One region of the Nocardia sp. KT25-26 genome, then DNA from elsewhere that is predicted to be linked to it. Evidence: riboswitches for the same ligand, from Rfam matches in the RefSeq annotation. Region 1 holds a riboswitch; each other region holds the start of a gene.
What was found. Region 1 has a riboswitch for cobalamin ahead of AC1HFH_RS21235 (ABC transporter substrate-binding protein). Riboswitches for the same ligand answer to the same signal wherever they lie in the genome.

Region 1 (6,221 bases):
AGACGTCCGGGGTGGGGACACGGATCGAGTTGCCGGTGATCCTGGCCTTGAAGTCCGGCATCGCCTTGGCGACCGCGGACGCGGCACCGGTCTCGGTGAGCACCAGGTTGAACGGTGCGGAACGGCCGCGCCGGTCGGCCTTGTGGTAGTTGTCCAGCAGGTTCTGGTCGTTGGTGAACGAGTGCACCGTCTCCACGTGGCCGCGGGTGATGCCGAATTCGTCGTCCATGGCCTTCAGCGGCGGCACGATCGCGTTGGTCGTACAGGAGGCGCAGGAGAAGATCTGTCGGTTCAGGTCCTGATCGCGGTGGTTGACGCCGTGCACGATATTCGGGATGTCGCCCTTACCGGGCGCGGTGAGCACGACCTTGGTAATGCCGGGGCGCAGGTGCTGCGACAGTCCGTCGTGATCACGCCACCGGCCCGTGTTGTCGATCAGGATCGCGTTGTCGATGCCGTAGGCGGTGTAGTCGACGCTCGCCGGGTCGTCGCTGTAGATGAACTTGATGACGTTGCCGTTGGCGATGAGGGTGTCGTTGTCGGTATCGACCTTGATGGTGCCGTTGAACTGGCCGTGCACCGAATCTCGGCGCAGCAGCGAGGCACGTTTGACCAGGTCGTCGGCACCACCGCGACGCACCACCACGGCCCGCAGGTTCAGGCCGTTCCCCGAGCCGACCTTCTCGATGAGCAGCCGGGCGACGAGCCGGCCGATCCGGCCGAAGCCGTAGAGGACGACATCACGCGGTCCCTGCGGCTGCGTCTTGTTGCCGTTCGTCACCTCGGCCAGGATGTCGGCGGTGAACTCGGGAATCGAGAGGCCACGGTCATCGGCGCGATAGGCGGTGACCATCTGACCGAGGTCGATCTTGCACGGCCCCAGATCCAGCTCGGTGAGGGCCTCCAGGATCGGCAGGGTCTCGTGCACCGACAATTCTTCGCCCTCGATCTGGCGGGCGAACCGGTGGGTGCGCAGGATGCTGATCACCGACTTGTTCACCAGCGACCGGCTGTGCAGCAGGACCGTCACACCCTTCTCGCGATACAACCTGCCGATGGCGGGGATCATCGCCTCAGCGGCGGCTTCCTGGGTGTTCCAGCGGTCGAGTTGCTCGGTGGTCAAGGCGGATCCTCGGGATTCCTCGAAGTGGTGGCCGTATCGATACCGATGCTAACGACGCCCGCGATATCACCGAACCCGGCTACCCCCTTGTGAGATCCCCGCCTCGTGCCGCCGGCGGTGCGGCGTCGCGGTCGCGACCTTGCATCCAGGTGTGCGACCGTGCATCACCGGCGATGCAAGATGGCGCATCTGGATGCAAGGTCGGCTCGGCGCAGGCGGCGGGCACACCGGCCGCCACCACCCTGCTGCCCTGTCCTACGTCGGCGGTCAACTGTCCAGGTGGCGGAGCGTGGTCGGCGGGATGTAGTCACCGACCGGGGTGCGGTGCCACCATGCGTGGCTGCGGCGCAGTTCGCGGGGCGTGGTGAAGCGATAGCGGTACAGGCGGGCCCGGACGAAGGTCGGCGGTGCTCCGGGGAAGGGGTTGCGCCGGAGCAGGCGCAGGGTAGCGGGGTCGTTCTCGAGCAGCCGGACGACGAGGGGTTCCAGCCATCCGCGGGCGTAGGCCGGCGAGATGGCGGCGAACCACATCAGCCAGTCCAGGCGCAGGTGGTAGGGCGCCCACTGGCGGGGTAGCCGTCGGGGGTCGCCCGGTTTGCCCTTCAGCTCGTATTCCTGCCATCGGGTGTTCCGGGTGAGGACGGGGTCGTCGGTGCCTTCCAGGACCACCTCCCACCGTTCCCGTTCGACGCTGCCGAACGCTCCGTAGCTGTTGACCAGGTGCAGCGAGTCGTAGGAGGTGTTCATCCGCTGTCGCCGGGACAGCAGGTTCCGCGCGGGCCGGTAGCTCAGCACCACAATCAGCGCGGTCACCGCGATCACCGGCACGGTGAACCACACCGGTGGTGCGGGCAGGGCCGGTGCGGCAACCACCCACGAGACGTCGACGACGCTGGTGGCAAGGACGATGGTGAGCCAGTTCAGCCAGGCGAAGTTGCCGGACAGGACCAGCCACAGCTGGGTGGCGATGATGATCAGCGCCGCCACGCTCGCGACCGGCTGCGGTGCGAACAACCCGAACGGGACCACCAGCTGGGTGAAATGGTTGGCCGCCACCTCTGCGCGGTGCACCGGCCGCGGCAGGTTGTGGAAGAACCAGCTCAGCGGCCCGGGCATCGGCTGGGTCTCGTGGTGGTAGTAGAGGCAGGTCAGGTCACGCCAGCAGCGGTCGCCGCGGAGCTTGATCAGCCCGGCGCCGAATTCCACCCGGAACAGCAGCCAGCGCAGGGCCAGCAGGATCAGGATCGGTGGGGCGGTGTCGTCGTTGCCCAGGAAGATCGCCAGGAATCCGGCCTCCAGCAGCAGCGATTCCCAGCCGAACGAATACCAGGTCTGGCCCACGTTCACGATCGAGAGGTACAGCGCCCACAGCACGGTCCACAGCAGCATCGCCGCCCACAGCGGCACCAGGTCACCGAGTCCCGCGATCAGCGCGGCCGACAGCACCACCCCGGACCAGCAGATCACCGCGAAGAACCGGTCCGAATAGTGCCATCGGAAGATGCTCGGCGCCCGGCGCCATCCGGTCCGTGCCAGGAACCGGGGAATCGGGGTGAGGCCGTGCGCTCCGAGCAGTGCCCGGAACTGCCTGGCCGCCGCCAGGAAGGCGACCAGATACACTGCCGCCAGGCCGTGTTGGAAGACCTGCCGACTCAGCCAGTATTCGGGTGCCGTGAACCATTCCATCCCGGTCGCACCTCCCGACCGCGGGAATCAGCTACTCAGCTCTCCGCTTCGAGTATCTCAGCCCGGGATGTCCGATACGACCGTTTCGTCGAGTGTGGCGGCCCGGCTGCAGTCATGCCTTGGTACTCTCCCCGGGTCGTGGTGTTCGGGAAACCGGTGTGGAACCGGTGCGGCCCTCGCCACTGTGATCGGGAGCGGAGCAGCGTCCCGGACGACGTCCGGAACCACTGAGGCCGGCAGGCCTCGGGAAGGTAGCTGCACCGCACGACATCCCGTCAGCCAGGAGACCGGCCACGGCGTAGCACCCGCTCCACGAGGATCTGGAAGGCGGTCACCTGTGACCATGTCTGTTTCCGCGCGCCTGCGTATCGGCGCCGTCATCGCCTGTTCGGCCGTTCTGGCCGGTTGTGGCGTCCGAACCGAACCGGCTGCGAGCAGTGCCGTGTCGGCCACCCGCACGAACTGCGGGATCGAGATCGCAGTACCCGAACCGCCGCAGCGAATCTACGCGGCCTATCAGCCGTCGATCGAGATCGCGCATGCGCTCGGCGTCACCGACCGGCTCGCCGGGACGGCGTTCCTGGATTCGGCGGTACTACCCGAGTACCGGGATGCCCAGGCCGAGATGGACTATGTGGAGAAGCTGCCCAGCCGCGACGAGATGCTCGCGAAGAAACCCGATTTCGTCCTTTCCGGATACAACGGTGTCTTCGCCGAGTCCATGCAGCAGAGCGTCGGGACCCGGGCGAGCCTGCACGAACTGGGTGTGCAGACCTGGATTCTGAGCCCGCTGTGCCCGAGCGAGGACGGCCTGTCCGACGAGGCCATCGACCCGGCGACCGTCCGCTTCGACAATGTGTACGCCGACCTGGCCGACCTCGGCGCCCTGTGGGGCGTGTCCGAGCGCGCCGACGAGGTGGTCGAGGATCTGCGCACCCGCATCGAAGCGGTGCGCACGACCGTCGAAGGCGCCGAACGGCCGCGGGTGGCTGTCGTCTCGGTCAAGGACGACGGTTCGTACACCGTCGCCGGTGGCACCGACTTCGTCACCCGAATCATCGATGCCGCCGGCGGCACGAATCTCTTCGCCGATCTCACCCAGCGTCGCAATGTCCCGATCGGCGCGGAGGAGATCATCGCCCGCGACCCGGACGTCATCCTGACCAGCCTGTGCTGCGATGCGAGCTACACCCGAGCCGACGGGCAGCCCGAGGCCGACCGGCTCCTCGCCGACCCGGCGTTCGCCAACCTGACCGCCGTCCGCAACGGCGACGTGTACCCGTTCCTGTTCGCCGACCGGGCCGCCGGTGTCCGGATCGCGCACGCCACCGAACTGGTGGCCGAACTGATCCACCCGGATCTGTTCGACTGATGAACCGCAGCTTCCGCGGCTCGGGGCTGATCGTCGCCGGTGCCGGGCTCGCCGTGGTGTGCGTGGGCTCGCTGCTGGTCGGGTCCTATCCGGTCACCCTCGACCAGGCCCTGTCGGCATTCACCGATTTCCAGGGGACCGACACCGACCGCATCGTCCGCTACATCCGGCTGCCGCGCACCCTGGCCGGTCTGCTGGCCGGGATCGCGCTCGCCCTCGCCGGTGCCGTCATGCAGGGCCTGACCCGCAACCCGCTTGCCGGGCCCGGCCTGCTCGGCATCAACTCCGGCGCGTCCCTCGCCATCGTCGTCGCCATGGGCACCCTCGGACTCGCCGCACCGAGCGGGTTCGTCTGGTTCGCCTTCCTCGGTGCGGCGGTCGCCGCGTTGTTCGTGTACACGCTCGGGTCGCTGGGATTCGGTGGTGCGACACCGGTGAAGTTGGCGCTGGCCGGCGCCGCATTCGCCGCGCTGTGCTCGTCGATCACCACGGCGATCACGCTGCTGGACCGGTCCACTTTCGACGACTTCCGGTACTGGGTGGTCGGATCGCTCACCCGAGCCGAACTCGGCGACGTGGTGGCGATGGTGCCTTTCGTCGGTGCCGGCGCGTTGCTTGCGGTAGCGGTCTCACGGACGCTGAACACGCTGGCGATGGGCGACGATATGGCCCGCACGCTCGGTGCCCGCCTCGTCGCGGTGCGGGCCGCCGGTGCGGCGAGTGTGGTGCTGCTGGCCGGGGCCGCGGTAGCCGTCGCCGGTCCGGTTGCCTTCATCGGGCTGGTGATTCCGCATATCGCCCGGATGCTCGCCGGACACGACTACCGGTGGATCCTGGCCTGGTGTGTCGTGCTCGGGCCGGGTCTGCTGCTGCTCGCCGATATCGTCGGGCGGGTGGCGGCGCGGCCGCAGGAGGTCCAGGTCGGCATCGTCACCGCGCTCGCCGGTGCGCCGTTCTTCCTCTACCTGGTCCGCAACCGGAAGGTGGCGGCGCTGTGACTGCCACGCGTGACACCGTGCTGCCCACCGGGACGCTCCTGGTGCGTTCGCCGCGCCGCGGCGTCGCGTTCCGGGTCCGGCGGCGCGCGGTGCTGATCACCGTTCTGCTCGCCGCGGCCGCGCTCGCGGTGGCGGCGTGGTCGCTGACCGTCGGGCACTATCGGCTCACCGTCGCCGATGTGCTCCGGGTACTCGGAGGTGGTGGCACACTCATCGAATACGACGTCGTCGTCGCCGACCGGCTGCCACGCATCCTGACCGGGCTGTGCGTCGGGGCCGCTTTCGCCCTCTCCGGTGCCGTTCTGCAGCGGATCGCGAGGAATCCTCTGGTCAGTCCCGAGATCATCGGCATCAACGCCGGCGCCTCGCTGGGCGCGCTGACGGTGAGCGTGGTACTCGGCGGGGCCGGTCTGGTCCTGGTCGCCGGGGCCGCCGGCGGGGCCGCGGTGGCGATGTTGCTGATCGTCGCCGTGGCCACCGAGGACGGGCTCGACGGGTATCGGCTGGTCCTGGTCGGGATCGGTGTCACGGCGATGCTGTCGGCGGCGATCTCGTTCCTGCTGACCCGGGCGAGCGTGTACGAGGCGCATACCGCCGCCATGTGGCTGACCGGAAGTCTGGCCAACCGCAGCTGGCTGCACGTCGGTTTCGGGGTGGCGGCGGTAGCCCTGGTGGCGCCACCGCTGCTGGTGGTCGCCCGCACCCTTCCGGTGCTGGAACTGGGTGACGATCTCGCGGCCACGCTGTCCGGCCGGCGCGGTCCGCATCGGGGCACGCTGATCGTGCTCGCCGCCGCGGCGGCCGCGTTCGCCACCGCTGCCGCGGGACCGATCGCATTCGTCGCCCTGGTCGCTCCGCAGATCGTCCGGCGCCTGCTCGGTGAACGGGGTGCCGGGCTCGCCCCGGCCGCCGCCGCGGGCGCGCTGCTGGTGGTGTCGGCCGATCTGGCCGCGCGCCGCCTGTTCCCGGCCGAACTGCCGGTCGGGGTGGTGACCGCGATTCTCGGTGCGCCGGTTCTCGTCTATCTCCTCGCCCGCGCAAC
Region 2 (6,221 bases), 2.0 Mb from region 1:
CGTCGGCGGCGGGGGCGCCGTCGAGATCGCGGCCGTAGGCGTAACCGCCCCAGGCGGTGTACACCTCGGCGAGGTCGGCGTCGGTGCGCCAGTTCTTGGAGTCGATCAGCTGCAGCAGTCCGGCACCGTAGGTGCCGGGTTTGGAACCGAAGATGCGGGTGGTGGCGCGGCGGGCGTCGCCGTGCTCGGCGAGGTCGGCCTGCGCGTGGGCGCGCACATAGTTCACCTCGGCGGGCTCGTCCAGTTCGGCGACCATCCGGACGGCGTCGTCGAGCAGCGCCAGGACGTGCGGGAAGGCGTCGCGGAAGAAGCCGCTGATCCGGACCGTGACGTCGATGCGGGGCCGGCCGAGTTCGGCGGTGTCGATCACTTCCAGGCGGGTGACGCGGCGGCTGGCCTCGTCCCAGACCGGCCGGACGCCGAGCAGCGCGAGGACCTCGGCGATATCGTCGCCGGAGGTGCGCATTGCCGAGGTGCCCCAGATCGACAGGCCCACCGACGTCGGGTAGTCACCGTGGTCGGCGCGATACCGGTCCAGCAACGAATCGGCCATGGCGCTGCCGGTTTCCCAGGCCAGCCGGGACGGCACCGCCTTCGGGTCGACGGCGTAGAAGTTCCGTCCGGTGGGCAGCACGTTGATCAGGCCGCGCAGCGGGGACCCGCTCGGCCCGGCCGGCACGAAACCGCCGTTCAGCGCGTGCAGCACCCGGTCGATCTCGACGCGGGTCTCCCGCAGTCGCGGCACCACCTCGGTCGCCGCGAACCGCAGCACCGCCCGCACCGCAGCCAGGCTGGCCGCGCGCTCGTCACCGGTGACCTCGGCCGCACCGTCGAGCACGGCGGTCGCGTAGTCGTCGACGAGCCGGTCGACGGCTGCCGCCGACCAGTCCTGCGCCTGCAGTGCACCGAGCAGTTCCCGGGCCCGGCTCTCCACGACGTCGACGCGTTCCCGGGATTCGTCGCCGGATTCGCTGAGCCCCAGCGCTTCCCGCAGGCCGGGAACGTGCTGTTCGCCGCCCCACAGCTGGCGGGCCCGCAGCATCGCCAGCACCAGATCGAGTTCGACGTCGCCGGCGGGGGCCTGGCCGAGCACGTGCAGTCCGTCGCGGATCTGCACATCCTTGATCTCGCACAGCCAGCCGTCGACGTGCAGCAGCATATCGTCGAAGACCTCTTCGTCCGGCCGTTCGGTCAGGCCGAGGTCGTGGTCCATTTTCGCGGCCCGCATGAGGGTCCAGATCTGCTGCCGGATGGCGGGCAGTTTCGCCGGATCCAGGGCGGAGATGTTGGCGTGCTCGTCGAGCAGCTGTTCGAGGCGGGCGATATCGCCGTAGGTTTCGGCGCGCGCCATCGGCGGGATCAGGTGATCGACCAGGGTGGCGTGCGCGCGGCGCTTCGCCTGGGTGCCCTCACCCGGGTCGTTGACCAGGAACGGGTAGATCAGCGGCAGGTCACCCAGGGCGGCGTCGGTGCCGCAGGAGGCGGACATGCCGAGCGTTTTGCCGGGCAGCCATTCCAGGTTTCCGTGCTTACCCAGATGCACCATGGCGTCGGCGGCGAAGCCGTCCGGGGCCGACAGCCATCGGTAGGCGGCCAGGTAGTGGTGGCTGGGCGGCAGATCCGGATCGTGGTAGATCGCGACCGGGTTCTCACCGAAACCGCGCGGCGGCTGCACCATCAGCACGATATTGCCGAATCGCAGTGCCGCGATGACGATCTCACCGGCCGGGTCGGCGGACCGGTCCACGTACAGTTCTCCCGGCGGCGGACCCCAGGCCTCGACGACGGCGGTGCGCAGATCCTCGGGCAGGGTGTCGAACCATGCCGTGTAGGTGGCCGCACCGATCCGGATCGGGTTGCCCTCCAGCTGTTCTGCCGACAGCCAGTCGGGGTCCTGGCCGCCCGCGGCGATCAGGGCGTGGATCAGCGCGTCACCGTCGCCGGTGTCCAGGCCCGGGATCTCCCCCGCGGCGCCGAGGTCGTAGCCCGCCTCGCGCAGGGCGGACAGCAGCGCGATGGCGCTGGCCGGAGTGTCCAGGCCGACGGCGTTGCCGATCCGAGCGTGTTTGGTCGGGTAGGCCGACAGCATGACGGCCAGCCGCTTGTCGGCCGCCGGCAGGTGCCGCAGGCGGGCGTACCGGGTGGCGATGCCCGCGACCCGGCCGGCGCGTTCCGCATCCGGGACGTAGGTGGCCAGACCGTCCTCGTCGAACTCCTTGAACGAGAACGGCACCGTGATGATGCGGCCGTCGAATTCGGGGACCGCCACCTGGGTGGCGACATCCATCGGGGACAGCCCGTCGTCGTTGGCCTCCCATTGCGCCCGGCCGGTGGTCAGGCACAGGCCCTGCAGGATCGGCACATCCAGGGCGGCGAGCGCGGCGACGTCCCAGGCCTCGTCGTCACCGCCGGCTGCGGCGGTGGCGGGTTTGCTGCCGCCGGCGGCGAGGACGGTGACGATCAGGGCGTCGGCCTGCCGGAGGGTGTCCAGGAGTTCGGGTTCGGCGGTGCGCAGCGAGGCGCAGTACACCGGCAGGGCCCGGGCCCCCGCGTCCTCGACGGCACGGCACAGCGCCTCGACGTAGGCGGTGTTCCCGGCCAGCTGCTGGGCCCGGTAGTACACCACCGCGACGGTGGGTGCGGCCGCGGCGGTCTCACGGGGCTCCCGGTCGAGCACACCCCAGCTGGGCAGCTGCACGGGCGGTTCGAACCCGAGGCCGGTGAGCAGCACGGTGTCGGACAGGAAGTGATACAGCTGCCGGAGGTTCTCCGGGCCGCCGGCCGCGAGGTAGTTGTGTGCGTCGGCCGCGACGCCGACCGGGACGGTCGAGCATTCCATCAGTTCGGCGTCCGGGGCGATCTCGCCGCCGAGCGCCACCATCGGCACCCCGCTGTCGCGGACCGCGGCCAGACCGTCCTCCCAGGCCCGTTTGCCCCCGAGGATCCGCACGATCACCAGGTCCACACCGTCGAGCAGGGCCGACAGCTCGTCCGGCGCGTCCTTCGCACCTTCGCCGGGCACCACCGGGCTCCCGACGAGCAGCCGGGCGGGATTGGCCCACCGGTAATCGGCGCCGCTGGCACGGGCGCTGAGCAGATCGGTATCGGAAGTGGACAGCAGCAGGATCACAGGGAACCTTCCTCGGGTGACGCGCCCATCGGGGATCGGTGCTCGCCGGAGAGGGTCTGGCTGTGGACAGTGGCGCGACCGCACCGGAATCGCACCGGTTTCCTCGTCGCCCGCGAGCCTGCTCGGCGGAGGTCCACCGAGCACGGCCGATCGTACTGGGCATCACCCGAGCCGGGTCGGCCGGGCACAGGGCCCGGCGAGCGGCCGGGGACCGGCCCGCTCCCGGCACCGGCGGCCGAGAACACCCCGGATCAGGGGCGGACCGGCTCGGTCCCGATCGCTGTTCGTTCGGGGGAACCGGTCGCCAGGGCGCGGTGGACGTTGTCGATCACCGAATCGGCGAGGGCATAGTTGCCGGTGCCGCCGATGACGGCGCCGATACCGGCCGGAATCACCGAGCCGAAGAGCAGCAGAGTGCGCCGGACCAGGTAGTTCACCACGAAGCGTTTGGCGGGTGAGTCCGGCATCCGGGACAGGACCGGGACGTGGTCGACGACCACGGCGAGCCAGCCCTTCGACGTGTGCCCGGCGGTCTGTTCCAGGGTGGCGGTACCGGCCGAGCCGAGAATCACCCGGGAGACCAGCTGCTGCCGGATCGGGTCGTCGTCGGCCACCCGGTAGGCGGTCGCGGCGCCGCCACCGAACAGGGCCGAGGCCTCCAGGAACAGGGCGGTGTCGGCGGTCGAGGCGGCGATCCCGAGCAGGGTGCCGACCCCGGGCACTGCCGCGGTGAGACCGACCGTCACCCCGCTCGCGGTGACCACGAGCCGGTACCGGCGTTGCAGCCGCGCCACGATCTGCTGCGCGGAGTCCTCCGGGTGGCGGTCCGCCAGCCAGGTCACATACCGACCGGCCAACGGCAGCTGCGCCTCGGCAGCCTTGTCCAGGACCGTCACGAAACCCTTGTCGAACATTTTTCGCAGCATGCGCAACCTCCGGCCGAGCGGGCGGCACCCAGCCTAACGGGGACCTCCGGCCGAGTCGCGACGACGCGCGGTGGCACGACGGCCCGGCAGAACACACGTCGCGAGGGCCCGGCGCTGCAACTGCCGGACCGCGCAGGCCGGTGGTGCCGCCGCTCTCTCGGCCGGCGGGCACCGGTCGTAGGCTGGACAGATCATGACCAGAAGCGCCCCCGACTCCTGCCCCGGCATCCTGCGGTTGCATCAGGCGGCCGACGGCCCCCTCGCCCGCGTCCGGGTCCCCGGTGGGCGCCTCGGTGCCGAGGCGATGCAGGCGCTGGCCGAGGCCACTCGCGATCTCGCGGACGGGAACCTCGAGCTGACCTCCCGGGGCAATGTCCAGCTGCGGCAGGTGCGGGACGCCGCGGAACTGGAACGCCGGCTCGCCGCAGCCGGGCTGCTGCCGAGCCGTACCCACGAGCGGGTCCGCAATATCGTCGCGTCGCCGCTGTCCGGCCGGGTGGGCGGCTGGACGGACGTGCACGTGCCGGCGGCCGAACTGGACCTGCGGCTGCAACGGGAACCCCGGCTCGCCGAGCTACCGGGCCGGGTACTGTTCACCCTGGACGACGGCCGCGGCGATGTGAGCACGCTGCGCGGCGATATCGGTATCCAGGCGGTCGGGCCGGACGAATTCGCTCTGCTGCTCGCCGGGACGGACACCGGAATCCGGGTGGCCGCCGATCGGGCGGTCGACGTGATGCTCGCCGCCGCGCACGGATTCCTCGATGTCCGGGGCGAGGACGCCACCGGACAGTGGCGGCTGCACGAGATCGACGGCGGGGCGGAACGGGTCACCGAGATCCTCGACCTGTCCCCCACGGCCGCACCCCTGACGCCGGGCACCCGGCACGAACTGCCGATCGGCTGGCTCACCCAGGACGACGGCCGGGTGAGCCTCGGCGCCGGTGTCCGCCTCGGCACCCTTCCCGCTACCACGGCCGAGTTCCTGGCCGCCATCGAGCGGCCGATCCACCTCACCCCGTGGCGCAGCCTGGTGATCACCGACCTCGACGAGGGTCCGGCCGAAACCGTCGTACGGGTCCTCGCCCCGCTCGGCCTGATCTTCGACGCGGCCTCACCGTGGCTGCAGGTCAGCGCCTGTGCCGGGCTGCCCGGATGCGCGAAATCCCACACCGACGTCCGGGCCGACCTCACCGCCGCCGTCGAATCCGGCCGCGTGCTGCCGGGCACCGGCCCGGACATCGATCCGGACGGTGCGACCGGGTCGGATCCCGAGCTCGTCGCCGACGCGGACACCCATGCCGCCGAGGAGATCACCCGCGCCGGCCGGCAGCACTGGTCCGGCTGCGATCGGCGTTGCGGGCGTCCTCGCGGCGCGGTGATCGATGTGATCGCCACCGAACACGGATACCGCATCGAAGAGCACGACCGGGGATGAGCCGTCCGGTCCGGGCCAACCCGGCGGCGGAGGTGCCGACGACCGGGTTCTAGGGTTGTCCGCATGTCCGCACGCACCAGCTATCTCACCGATGGGGCCGAGATCTATCGGAACTCCTTCGCCACGATCCGCGCGGAAGCGGACCTGGCCGGGTTCCCACCCGATCTGGAGCGGGTCGCGGTGCGGATGATCCACGGCTCCGGACAGGTCGATCTGGCCGGCGATATCGCCTATTCGCCCGGCGTGGTGCGGGCCGCGCGCGCGGCCCTGCAGGCGGGCCGCCCCATCCTGTGCGATGCGAACATGGTGGCGGCCGGTGTCACCCGCAAGCGGCTGCCCGCCGACAACGACGTCCGCTGCCTGTTGACCGACCCCCGGGTTCCGGGGCTGGCGCAGGAGCTGGGCACCACCCGGTCGGCGGCCGCCCTGGAACTGCTGCGCGACCGGCTCGACGGTGCGGTGGTGGCGATCGGCAATGCACCCACCGCCCTGTTCCATCTGCTCGACATGCTCGATCGCGGTGCGCCGCGCCCCGCGGCGATCCTCGGGATCCCGGTCGGCTTCGTCGGCGCCGTGGAGTCCAAGGAAGCCCTGATCGAGTACGGCGATATCGAGTACCTGACCGTCCGGGGCCGGCGCGGCGGCAGCGCCATCACCGCCTCCGCACTGAATGCGATTGCGAGCGAACAGGAATGACCGGCACCGAACCCGCCCGGACCACCGGAAA
Region 3 (6,221 bases), 2.8 Mb from region 1:
GCAGACGTTCTGCAGATTCAGCCCGGTGTCGCGCTCGGTGTGCGCGGCCGCGGCCACGATCGCCGACAGCGCGGGCTGGCTGGTGGTGCCGGCCATCGCGGCGCTGGCGCCGTCGACCGCATCGGCGCCCGCCTGCCAGGCCGCCAGGTACGTCGCGAGCTGCCCGCCCGGAGTGTCGTGGGTGTGCACATGCACCGGCAGGTCGAAGTTGCTGCGCAACGCCGTGACCAGCTTCACCGCCGCCGGGGCGCGCAGCAGCCCGGCCATGTCCTTGATGGCGAGCACGTGCGCACCGGCGTCGACGATCTGCTCGGCCAGCTTCAGGTAGTAGTCGAGGGTGTAGAGCTCCTCGTCCGGGTTGCACAGATCGCCGGTGTAACTCAGTGCGACCTCGGCGACCGCGGTCCCGGTCTCTCGGACGGCGTCGATGGCCGGCCGCATCTGGTCGACATTGTTGAGCGCATCGAAGATCCGGAAGATGTCGATTCCGGTGTCGGCCGCCTCGGACACGAAGGCGCGGGTGACCCGCTCCGGGTACGGGGTGTAGCCGACGGTGTTGCGGCCCCGCAGCAGCATCTGCAGGCAGATGTTCGGGACCGCTTCGCGCAATGCCGCGAGGCGCTCCCACGGATCCTCGTACAGGAACCGCAGCGCCACATCGTAGGTCGCGCCACCCCAGGCCTCGATCGACAGCAGTTCGGGGGTCAGCCGCGCAACGTGCCCGGCGACGTCCAGCAGTCCGTTGGTCCGCACCCGGGTGGCCAGCAGCGACTGGTGGGCGTCCCGGAAGGTGGTGTCGGTGACCCCGACCGCGTCCTGTTCGCGCAGCGCCCGCGAAAAGCCCTCCGGACCGAGGGTCAGCAGCCGCTGCCGCGACCCGTCCGGCGGCGGCACCGTCAGGTCGATGGCGGGCAGCTTGTCGTGCGGGTACACCGCCGTCGGCCGCGGCCCGTGCGGCTTGTTGACGGTGATATCGGCGAGATAGTTCAGGATCTTGGTACCGCGGTCGGCGGGCTCACGCGGTGTCAGCAGCTGCGGCCGTTCGTCGATGAACGAGGTGGTCACCCGGCCGGCCCGGAAATCCGGGTCGTCGAGCACGGCGAGCAGGAACGGGATGTTGGTGGTGACGCCGCGGATCCGGAACTCGGCCAGCGCGCGGCGCGCCCGCCCGGCCGCCGCGGTGAAGTCGCGGCCCCGGCAGGTCAGCTTCACCAGCATCGAATCGAAGTAGGCACCGATCTCCGCGCCCAGGTTGGCGCCGCCGTCCAGGCGGATCCCGGCACCACCCGGGGTGCGGTAGGCGGTGATCCGGCCGGTGTCCGGGCGGAACCCGTTGGCCGGGTCCTCGGTGGTGATCCGGCATTGCAGCGCAGCACCGTGGATGGACACCGCGTCCTGGCTCAGCCCCAGGTCGGACAGGGTCTCCCCCGCGGCGATCCGCAGCTGCGACTGCACCAGGTCGACATCGGTGATCTCCTCGGTCACCGTGTGCTCGACCTGGATGCGCGGGTTCATCTCGATGAAGACGTGGTTGCCGCGTTCATCGAGGAGGAACTCGACGGTGCCGGCATTGCTGTAACCGATCTGCCGGGCGAAGGCGACGGCGTCGGCACAGATCCGTTCCCGCAGCTCCGGGTCCAGATTCGGTGCCGGAGCCAGCTCGATCACCTTCTGATGCCGCCGCTGCAGCGAGCAGTCCCGCTCGAACAGATGCATCACATTGCCCTGCTGGTCGGCCAGGATCTGCACCTCGATATGCCGCGGGTTGACCACGGCCTGCTCGAGGAACACCGTCGGATCGCCGAACGCCGACTCGGCCTCCCGGGAGGCGGCCTCGATCGCCTCACGCAGTTGATCCGGCTCGGCGACCCGCCGCATCCCGCGGCCGCCGCCACCGGCCACCGCCTTGACGAAGACCGGGTACTCGAATTCCTGGGCGGCGGCCAGCAGCGCATCGATATCGGCGCTCGGTTCGCTGGACTTCAGCACCGGCAGCCCGGCCGCCTTCGCCGCGGCGATGGCGGTGGCCTTGTTACCGGCCATCTCCAGCACTTCGGCGGACGGGCCGATGAAGGTGATGCCTTCCCGGGCACACGCCGCCGCCAGGTCCGGGTTCTCCGACAGGAAGCCGTAGCCCGGGTAGATGGCATCGGCACCCGCCGACTTCGCGGCGTCGATGACGGCGTCGATCGACAGATACGCCCGGACCGGGTGCCCCTCCTCACCGATCTGGTAGGCCTCGGCGGCCTTCAGCCGGTGGACGGAGTTGCGGTCCTCGTGCGGAAACACCGCGACCGTTCCGATGCCCAGTTCGTAGGCAGCCCGGAAGGCCCGGATGGCGATCTCGCCGCGGTTGGCGACCAAGACTTTCGAGAACATTGATTCAACGTACATGGCCCTGTCCGAGGATCCGACAGCGAAGGGTGGTTCGCAGCAATCTTCACAGGATCCGCCGCCGACCTGCGAAGTTGTGTTCACTCAGCGGTCACATCTCACGGCCGGCCGACGCCCGTGGTGCGGGCAGGCGCGACATTACTCCCCCGGGAGGACCTATGCTGGAGTACGCAGCTGGTTCGCCGGTGCGGTGGAAGAGATGGAGCCCCGTCCTCCCGCACCGGGTCGAAGCCCGCGCCCCTCGGGGCCCGGGTGAGAGGGAACCCGGTGGGAATCCGGGACTGTCCCGCAGCGGTATGCAGGAACGACCGCCGTCATGAGCACTGGGCCCGGCGCCCGGGAAGCGACGGCCAGTAGGTCGGCCGATCCGGCCGGTGCCCGCGAGTCCGAAGACCTGCCCGCTGTGCCGGATACGCCGTATCCGGCGGCCACCGCCTCGTGGATCGGGCGCGCGGACCATCGGAACCGTCGTATCGGGCTCCTGCTGCCGGCAGCACGGATCCCTGCCGCGGCGCTCCCGTGTGCCCTCGCCCGGTAATGGCCGTGGCCATCCGCACTGCATTGGGAGAGATTCCGTGACCGTTTCCCGAACCCCGTTCACCGCGACCGTGCTCGGCCTGCCCCGGGTGGGGCCGAACCGGGAGCTCAAGCGCGCCACCGAGGCCTACTGGGCCGGCCGCGTCGATGCCGAGTACCTGCACACCGTGGCCCGCGACCTGCGCCGCAGCCAGCTCGGCGCGGCCACCGCCGCCGGCCTGGACTCGGTGCCGGTGGGCACCTTCTCCTACTACGACCAGGTCCTCGACACCGCCGTAATGCTCGGCGCACTGCCCCGGCGAGTCACCGACATCGCCGACCCGCTGGACCGGTACTTCGCCGCCGCCCGCGGCAACGACACCGTGCCACCCCTGGAAATGACCAAATGGTTCGACACCAACTACCACTACCTGGTGCCGGAGCTGACGGCCGACACCACCTTCACCCTGCAGCCGGACAAGCTGCTGGCCGAGTTCGCCGAGGCGGCCGAACTCGGGGTGCCCGCCCGGCCGGTGGTGATCGGGCCGGTGACGTTCCTGAAGCTGGCCAAGCACGCCACCGGCGAGCCGCTGGACCGGCTGGCCGAGCTGCTGCCGCTGTACGAGGACCTGCTGGGCCGGCTCGCCGCGGCCGGTGCCGGCTGGGTACAGATCGACGAGCCGATCCTGGCGACCGATCTGACTGCGACGGAGCTCGCCCGGGTCGTCGAGGCCTACCGTCGCCTGTCGGCGGCCGGGCAACGACCGGCGATCCTGGTGGCGACCTACTTCGGACATCTCGACGCCGCGCTGCCCGCGCTCGCCGAGACCGATATCGACGGCATCGCGCTGGACTTCACCGCGGGCACCCGGGTCGAGGACGTCGCCGTGGTCCCGGCACTGGCGGACAAGCTGCTGGTCGCGGGCGTGGTGGACGGACGCAATGTCTGGCGCACCGACCCGGACCGCGCCCTGAGCACCCTGGGCACGCTGCTGGGCAGCGCCGGTGCGGTGGCCGTTGCCTGTTCCTGCTCGCTGCTGCACGTCCCGTATTCGCTGGCCCCCGAGCAGGCTCTCGACGAACAACTGCGCAGCCGGCTGGCCTTCGGCGCCGAGAAGATCGCCGAGGTCCGGCTGCTGGCCACGGCACTGCGCGACGGCACCGAGGCGGTGGCCGAGGAACTCGCCGCGGCCCGCACCGCACTGGCGGCGCGCCGGACCGACACCCGGCTGTACAACACCGCCGTGCGGAATCGGCTGGCCGCACTGGGCCCGGCCGAGGTGACCCGGGCCCCCGCCGACGAGCGCCGCGCCCTGCAGCGTGCGGAGTTGGACCTGCCGCCCTTGCCGACCACCACCATCGGCTCCTATCCGCAGACCGCCGCGATCCGGCGGGCCCGGGCCGCACTGCGCTCCGGCGCGATCGACCGGGACGAGTACCAGCGGCGGATGCGGGCGGAGATCGATGCGGTGATCGCACTGCAGGAGGAGCTCGGCCTGGATGTGCTGGTGCACGGTGAGCCCGAGCGCAACGACATGGTGCAGTACTTCGCGGACCTGCTGGACGGATTCGCCACGACCACGGCCGGCTGGGTGCAGTCCTACGGCACCCGCTGCGTCCGGCCGCCGATCCTGTTCGGTGACGTCTCCCGGCCCGCCCCGATGACGGTGGACTGGATCGGCTATGCCCGCTCGCGGACCGGCAAACCGGTCAAGGGCATGCTGACCGGCCCGGTGACCATGCTGGCGTGGTCGTTCGTCCGGGACGACCAGCCACCGGCCGAATCGGCGCGGCAGGTCGCGCTCGCCATCCGCGACGAAACCGTCGACCTGGAGGCCGACGGTGTCCGGATCATCCAGGTGGACGAACCGGCGCTGCGTGAACTGCTGCCGCTGCGGGCCGCCGAGCAGGCCGGGTACCTGGACTGGTCGGTGGCCGCGTTCCGGCTGGCCACCTCCGGCGTCGCCGACACCACCCAGGTGCACACCCACCTGTGCTACTCGGAGTTCGGTGCGGTCATCGACGCGATCGCCGAGCTGGATGCCGATGTCACCTCGATCGAGGCGGCCCGTTCGCGTATGGAGGTGCTGGACGATCTGACCGCGGCCGGTTTCGACCTCGGTATCGGCCCCGGCGTGTACGACATCCACTCCCCCCGGGTGCCGTCGGTCGAGGAGATCACCACCTCGCTGCGGGCGGCATTGAAGGCCGTTCCCGCGGAACGACTCTGGGTGAACCCCGACTGTGGGCTGAAGACCCGTGGTCTCCTGGAGGTCCAGGAATCGTTGCGCAACCTGGTCGCCGCGGCGCGGGCGCTGCGCTGACCGGACGGCTGCCGGCGTGCGGTATGCGCAGCGCACGCCGGCAGCCGCGCGAATCCGGTCGGCCCGGATTCGCACCATACGCACGGCACCGGCACCGCAGAACATGTTGTGGTTTCCGGTGTTAAGCCGATCCGACGCACCGATGTGCGAACATTGCGAACCCCGGCAGCTAGGATCTGCCGGGTGCGCAAGATGTATGCGGGCGCCCGGCTGCGCCGACTGCGCGAAGAACGACGGATGACGCAGGCAGCCCTCGCCAAATCCCTCGACCTGTCTCCCAGCTACCTCAACCAGCTCGAACGCGACCAGCGGCCGCTGACGATACCGGTGTTGCTGAAACTGAACTCCACCTTCGATCTGGACGTCCAGTTCTTCGCCGCCGATTCCGACGCCCGCCTGGTCTCCGATCTGCACGAGGCCCTGGTGGAGTCCGCCGCCGGTGGCGATACCGCACCGCTGACCGAGGTCGAGGAACTGGCGACCCGGCTACCCGAGGTCGCCCGCATCGTCATCGCGATGAACCGGCGCCTGCGGGCCGCGACCGACCAGCTCGATCTGCTGTCGGCCCGGGTGGACACGCCGGACACTCAGCCGGGCGACCCGATGCCCTACGAGGACGTCCGGGACTTCTTCTACGACCACCGCAACCACATCTCGACCCTGGATCACGCCGCGGAACGCCTGTTCGAGGAATCCGGCCTGACGATCGGCTCCCTGGACCGCCAGCTCGCCCGGGTCGCCGAGGAGCGGGCCGGCGTCACCGTGCTGGTCCGCGGCGACGGCGCCGACCCGCGGATCCCGAAGCGGCACTACGACCCCGAGACCCGGACCCTGACCCTGGCCCGCCGGCTGCGGCCCGGGCAGCGGGCCTTCCAGATCGCCACCACACTCGGACTGTTGTTGTTCGACAAGCAGATCGACGAGGTGTTGAACGAATCCCGATCGCTCACCGACGAATCCCGGGCACTCGCACGCATCGGGCTGGCC

Region 2: it holds a riboswitch for cobalamin, as region 1 does, so the genes downstream of both, cobN (cobaltochelatase subunit CobN) here and AC1HFH_RS21235 (ABC transporter substrate-binding protein) in region 1, are expected to answer to the same signal.
Region 3: it holds a riboswitch for cobalamin, as region 1 does, so the genes downstream of both, metE (5-methyltetrahydropteroyltriglutamate--homocysteine S-methyltransferase) here and AC1HFH_RS21235 (ABC transporter substrate-binding protein) in region 1, are expected to answer to the same signal.

Annotation. Positions count from the first base shown of each region.
Region 1 covers NZ_CM152813.1:4,690,703-4,696,923, reverse strand. The annotation lists gene AC1HFH_RS21245 (glyceraldehyde-3-phosphate dehydrogenase) at 1-1,069, opposite strand, end outside; gene AC1HFH_RS21240 (lipase maturation factor family protein) at 1,391-2,809, opposite strand; cobalamin riboswitch at 2,913-3,119, shown strand; gene AC1HFH_RS21235 (ABC transporter substrate-binding protein) at 3,153-4,181, shown strand; gene AC1HFH_RS21230 (FecCD family ABC transporter permease) at 4,181-5,179, shown strand; gene AC1HFH_RS21225 (FecCD family ABC transporter permease) at 5,176-6,221, shown strand, end outside.
Region 2 covers NZ_CM152813.1:2,671,929-2,678,149, reverse strand. The annotation lists gene cobN (cobaltochelatase subunit CobN) at 1-3,130, opposite strand, end outside; cobalamin riboswitch at 3,161-3,283, opposite strand; gene AC1HFH_RS12140 (hypothetical protein) at 3,382-4,056, opposite strand; gene cobG (precorrin-3B synthase) at 4,250-5,494, shown strand; gene AC1HFH_RS12130 (precorrin-8X methylmutase) at 5,558-6,190, shown strand; gene cobJ (precorrin-3B C(17)-methyltransferase) at 6,187-6,221, shown strand, end outside.
Region 3 covers NZ_CM152813.1:1,897,506-1,903,726, reverse strand. The annotation lists gene AC1HFH_RS08690 (pyruvate carboxylase) at 1-2,379, opposite strand, end outside; cobalamin riboswitch at 2,652-2,790, shown strand; gene metE (5-methyltetrahydropteroyltriglutamate--homocysteine S-methyltransferase) at 2,970-5,234, shown strand; gene AC1HFH_RS08680 (short-chain fatty acyl-CoA regulator family protein) at 5,418-6,221, shown strand, end outside.